One region of the Clostridioides sp. ZZV15-6598 genome, then DNA from elsewhere that is predicted to be linked to it. Evidence: riboswitches for the same ligand, from Rfam matches in the RefSeq annotation. Region 1 holds a riboswitch; the other holds the start of a gene.
What was found. A riboswitch is a leader RNA that binds a small molecule or an ion and turns the genes downstream of it on or off. The one in region 1 is predicted to bind S-adenosylmethionine.
Positions count from the first base shown of each region.

Region 2: linked by a shared signal. The riboswitch ahead of KGF50_RS05835 (homoserine dehydrogenase) and the one ahead of KGF50_RS15105 (O-acetylhomoserine aminocarboxypropyltransferase/cysteine synthase family protein) in region 1 are both predicted to bind S-adenosylmethionine.

Region 1 is NZ_JAGWCS010000089.1:1,293-4,510, reverse strand. It holds gene KGF50_RS15110 (calcium-translocating P-type ATPase, PMCA-type) at 1-1,083, shown strand, start outside; SAM riboswitch class I at 1,137-1,239, shown strand; gene KGF50_RS15105 (O-acetylhomoserine aminocarboxypropyltransferase/cysteine synthase family protein) at 1,349-2,614, shown strand; gene KGF50_RS15100 (homoserine O-succinyltransferase) at 2,644-3,218, shown strand, end outside.
Region 2 is NZ_JAGWCS010000019.1:34,616-37,833, forward strand. It holds gene obgE (GTPase ObgE) at 1-1,189, shown strand, start outside; gene KGF50_RS05830 (YhbY family RNA-binding protein) at 1,219-1,587, shown strand; SAM riboswitch class I at 1,681-1,787, shown strand; gene KGF50_RS05835 (homoserine dehydrogenase) at 1,891-3,093, shown strand.

The DNA of each region.
Region 1 (3,218 bases):
ATGATTGACCCGCCAAGAACTGAGGTAGCCGATGCAGTAAAAACTTGTAAAGAAGCAGGAATAAGAACCATAATGATAACAGGTGACCATAAAGTCACTGCCACAACAATAGCTCATGAACTTGGAATTTGGAATGAAGGAAATACTGTTATATCTGGTGATGAACTTGATAATTTAAGTGATGATGAACTAGATAAGGCTGTTAAAAATGCTACAGTATTTGCTCGTGTATCACCATTTGATAAACTCAGAATTATAAAGTCTCTAAAAAGAATTGGAGAAGTACCAGCAATGACTGGGGATGGGGTAAATGACTCCCCTGCATTAAAGTCTGCTGATATTGGTATAGCTATGGGTATAAGTGGTACAGATGTGGCAAAAGATTCTTCAGATATGATTTTAATGGATGATAGTTTTACCACAATTGCTTATGCAATAAAAGAGGGTAGACGTGTATATAGAAATATACAAAAGGTTATACAATTCTTGCTTGTTGGAAATATAGCAGAGATACTTACACTATTTGTTGCAATATTGTTAAACTGGGATACTCCACTTCTTGCGGTGCATATTCTGTGGGTAAATCTTGCAACAGCAACTCTTCCAGCTCTTGCTCTTGGAGTTGATCCACCAAGTAGAAATATAATGAAGCACCAACCTGTTAAATCAGAAAGTTTGTTTGAAAAAAACCTTGTACAAAGAGTTATTACTCAGGGGATATTTGTAGCAATAATGACCATTTTAGCATATAAAATTGGTCTTAATATAGAAAACCATACTGTAGGTCAAACAATGGCATTCTGTGTATTAGCACTTTCACAAATGTTGCGTGCATTTAGCCAGCGTTCAAATACAGATTCTATGTTTACTAGAAATAGTGGTAAAAACCCATTTCTTTTAATCTCATTTTTAGCTTCCGCTTTACTTATGGCAGTTATATTATTTGTTCCTCACTTTAGAGATGCATTTAATTTAACTATTTTAAACACTTCGCAATGGCTTGTAACAGTGATTTTAGCTATAATGTCTGTAGTTCAAGTAGAGGTGGGAAAATTTCTTAAAAGAAAATTATATAAAAAGTAGTTGACAAAATTAGGAAAAAAATATAAGATATAAAACATAGAAAAATTAAATAAATCTTATCCAGAGAGGTGGAGGGACTGGCCCTATGAAACCCGGCAACCAGTATATTTATATACATTGGTGCTAAATCCTGCGGCGGAAGCTGAGAGATGAGTATAATTAAGCTTATACAGAGCCTGAGTTATATACTCAGGCTTTATTTATTTTAAATCTCATCTGACAAATAGTTTAATTTTCTTAATTAAAATTTAAGGGGGATACAAAAATGTATAACAAAGAAACAATATGTGTGCAAGGAAATTATAAACCAGGAAATGGAGAACCAAGAGTTTTACCTTTATATCAAAGTACAACTTTTAAATATAGTAGTATAGACCAACTTGCTGACTTATTTGATTTAAAAGCTGAGGGTCATATGTATTCCAGAATAAGTAATCCTACTGTTCAAGCTTTTGAAGAAAAGATAAGTTTGTTAGAGGGAGGAGTATCATCTGTTGCCGTATCATCAGGTCAATCTGCAAATATGTTGGCAGTTTTAAATATATGTAAATCTGGAGATAGTATACTTTGTTCTTCAAAAGTATATGGAGGAACATTTAATTTATTAGGACCTAGTCTTAAAAAATTTGGAATAGATTTAATATCATTTGATTTAGATGCAAGTGAGGATGAAATAGCAGAACTTGCAAATGAAAATACTAAAGTTGTATTTGCAGAAACACTTGCAAATCCAACTCTTGAAGTTATAGATTTTGAAAAAATAGCAAATGTAGCTAAAAAAATTAATGTTCCATTTATAGTTGATAACTCATTAGCATCACCAGTACTTTGTAATCCACTAAAATATGGAGCAAACATAGTCACTCATTCTACTACAAAATACTTAGATGGTCATGCTTCAAGTGTTGGTGGAATTATAGTAGATGGTGGAAATTTTAACTGGGACAATGGAAAATTTCCAGAATTAGTTGAGCCAGACCCAACATATCATGGAATAAGTTATACTGAAAAGTTTGGCAATGCTGCATATGCTACTAAGACAAGAGTTCAATTACTTAGAGACTATGGAAATTGTTTGAGTCCATTTAACGCATATCTTACTAATTTAAATATTGAAACACTACATCTTAGAATGGAGAGACATAGTGAAAACGCACTTAAGATAGCTAAGTTTTTAGAAAAACATAAAAATGTAGATTGGATTAACTATCCAGGACTTGAAAATAATAAGTATTATGAAAATGCCAAGAAATATCTATCAAAAGGATGTAGTGGCGTTTTATCATTTGGAGTAAAAGGGGGACTTGAAAATGCTAAAAAATTTGTGGAAAAACTACAAATAGCAGCATTAGTCACTCATGTATCAGATGTAAGAACTTGTGTTATACATCCAGCTTCAACTACTCATAGACAATTAACAGAAGAACAATTAATTGCATCTGGAGTACTACCTTCACTAATAAGATTATCTGTTGGAATAGAAAATGTAGAGGATTTAATAGCTGACTTAGATCAAGCTTTAAATTTCTAATAGTATAAGAGAAAGAGAAGTGAAAAGATATGGCTTTAATACTACCAAAGGGACTACCTGTTATTAATAAATTATTAGATGAAGGAATAGATGTAATTTGTAAAGAAGACTTTAATAAAGATTTAGAATACAAAGAAAATATAGATACTAAAATAGCTATATTAAATCTAATGCCAATAAAAATAGATACAGAGTTAGATTTGCTTAGAAGAATAGATAAAACAGGTTTTAATGTATCTGTAGAATTTATTAAAATCTCAACAAGAGAGAGTAAAAGAAGTTGTAATGAATATGTTAAGAATTTTTATAAAACATTTGATGAAGCAAAAAAAGAATCTTTTGATGGTTTTATAATAACAGGAGCTCCAGTTGAACAAATGGAGTTTGAAGAAGTTGATTATTGGGATGAACTAAAAGATATTATGGATTATTCTAAGAGAAAGGCTAAATCTACATTATATATATGTTGGGCAGCTCAAGCAGGTCTTTACAAATACTACAATGTAAAAAAACTTCCATTAAGTCAAAAATGTTTTGGAGTATTTAAGCATGAAGTAGATAAAAATAGTAAGATAGTAGATGGATTTGAAAAAGAGTTTTTTGC
Region 2 (3,218 bases), on a different contig from region 1:
TGGTGGGCCAGATGGTGGAGATGGTGGTCGTGGAGCGAGCATCATATTTGAAGTTGATTTAGGTCTTAGAACATTAATGGACTTCAAATACCAGAAAAAATATCAAGCTCAACACGGTGGCGACGGTAGCAAAGGTAAAAGAGCTGGTAAAAATGGAGAAAGCTTAATATTAAAAGTACCAGCAGGTACAGTAATAAGAGATGAAGCTACAGGTCTTGTATTAGCAGATTTAAAGAAAGAAGGAGATACAGCAGTAGTTGCAAAAGGTGGTATAGGTGGTAAAGGTAATCAACACTTTGCAAATGCAGTAAGACAAGCTCCAGCTTTTGCAAAGTCTGGTACAGATGGAGAAGAAAGATGGATAACTCTTGAACTTAAAATGATAGCAGATGTAGGTCTTTTAGGATTTCCAAATGTAGGTAAGTCAACATTTTTATCAGTTGTAACTAAAGCTAAGCCAAAAATTGCAAACTATCATTTTACAACATTGACACCAAATTTAGGTGTTGTTCAAACTAAGTTTGGAGATAGTTTTGTACTTGCTGATATACCTGGAATTATAGAGGGTGCGTCTGAAGGTATAGGATTAGGTCATGAATTCTTAAGACATGTTGAGAGAACTAAGGTATTGATACATATTGTAGATATATCTGGACTAGAAGGTAGAGACCCAATTGAGGATTTTGACAAAATAAATGATGAGCTTAAGTTATATAATGAGAAGCTTTCAACAAGACCTCAAGTTGTAGTTGCAAATAAATTTGATATATTGGAAGATGAAAGCCAATTTGAAAAATTTAAGGATGAATTAGAAGGTAGAGGATATACAGTATTTAAGATGTCTGCAGCAACTCGTCAAGGAATAGATGATGTAATTGCCTACGTTTCTAAAATGTTAAAAGAAGTAGAAGATATAGAATTAGTTTCAGAAGAAGAAATGTATAGACCAGAACTTGATATTGGAACAGAAGAAGAATTGAACATAGATGTTGAAGATGGTGTATATGTAGTTACAGGTAAGGCACTTAGAAGAATAATGTATTCTGTAAATTTTGATGATATGGAATCACTTCAATATTTCCAAAAAGCTATGGAAAGTCAAGGTATATTTGATAGGCTTAGAGAGATGGGAATTGAAGATGGAGATATAGTTAGAATTTATGAATTGGAATTTGAATTTTACAATTAATTTTGATATAGAATTATAGAGGTGATAATATGTTAAAAGGAAAGCAAAGAGCATATTTAAGATCTTTAGCAAATACTTTAAAGCCTACTACACAAATTGGTAAGGAAGGCGTTACAGAAAGCTTTTTAGAGCAATTAGAGGATATGCTAAGAGTTAGAGAATTAGTAAAGGTTACTATACTAGAAAATGCAGGTCTTGATGCTAAAGAAACTGCTAATGCAGTATGTGAAGCTTTAAGAGCAGAGTTTGTTCAAGCTATTGGTTTTAAATTTACTATTTACAAGAGAAATATTGATGAGCCTAAGATACTTTTCCCAGGGCATGAACAGGCAAAAGCTAAGGTTAAAAATAATAACGTTACAAAAAAAGGTAAACCAACTAAAAGAGCAGTTAGATAATTAATTAGATTATTTTAGAAAAAAGAAGTTAAAAAATATAGTGACAATTGGCAAAAATTGTATTATACTATTAAACATAAATTTAAATTAGCAATCTTATCAAGAGAGGCAGAGGGACTGGCCCTATGAAGCCCGGCAACCAGTATATTTTAATATACATTGGTGCTAAATCCTGCAGCAATTATGCTGAAAGATGAGTATAAACCCGTCATATGGCTTGAGTTTATACTCAAGCTTTTTTAATTAATTTATTTATATATATAAATAAATTAATACAATCAAAAATGATGGGGGTATGGAACAGTGAAGATAGGAATATTAGGGTATGGAACAGTAGGAAGTGGATTAATAGATTTAATAGAGAATAATACTTCAAAAAGAGAAATAGAAATAGTTGGAATTTTAGTTAAAAACAAAGAGAAGCATAAAACAAAGAGATATTTTGATAAGGTAACAACAAATATAGAAGATATATTTAGTAAAGATATTGATATATTAGTTGAAGTAATTGGAGGACTAAATCCAGCTCTTGATTATGTAACAAGAGCTCTAAATAAAAAAATACATGTAGTAACAGCAAATAAAGATTTATTAGCTGAAAGAGGTAGTGACCTTATAGAGTTGGCTAACTTAAATGATGTTAGCATTAAATTTGAAGCATCAGTAGCAGGAGGTATTCCAGTTTTAAAGCCATTAATAGAATCACTAGAAGGTAATAATATAAAAAGCATAAATGCTATTTTAAATGGAACATGCAACTTTATATTATCAAAGATGTATGATGAAAATTTACCATATGATGTAGCTTTAAAACAAGCACAAGAGCTAGGCTTTGCAGAGGTTAATCCAGATGCAGATGTTTTAGGATATGATAGTGCTAGAAAATTATCTATATTATCTACTTTATCTTATGGGAAAATAGTATACTGGAAAGATTTGCTATTAGAAGGAATAACTTCAATAGATGAAAAGGATATAGAATATGCTAAGAAATTAAATTGTAAGATAAAATTAGTTGCTAGAAGTAAATATGAATTGGGAGAAGTAAGTGGATTTGTTAGACCAGCATTGGTGGATAATGATAATATGCTGTCTAAAATAGATAATGAGTTTAATGTAGTAATTATAGTAGGAGATTCAGTAGGAGAACTTTCTTTTGTAGGTAAGGGAGCTGGAAGAGGTGCAACAGGAAGTGCTGTTTATGCTGATATAATAGATATAATAGATGATAGGAGTTCAAATATAAAGTCTTTTTCAAAAGGTAAATTGGATTTGAGTGGGCTTATAGAAGATGAATGTAGTGCGGTAGTCAGATTTAGTGAATATAATAGAGATGGTATTTTAAAATGTTTAGATAAGTATATAGATAGCTATAATATTATAGATGAAGAAGAACTTGCTATTTTTGTAAATGCAAAATCAGAGCATGAAATTGATAGATTCTTAGAAGATGTAAAGAGAAATGATTATAGTAAGTCAGTTAAAAAACTATTAAAAGTAGATTAAAATATTTATGTAATGATTGTAAAAATTTAAAGGTGAAGAAAAACAAAACGTTTATTTTGTTTTTCTTCACCTTTTTAACATATGGTGACTTAATAAGATAATAGAAAAATAGATAGATTATAACA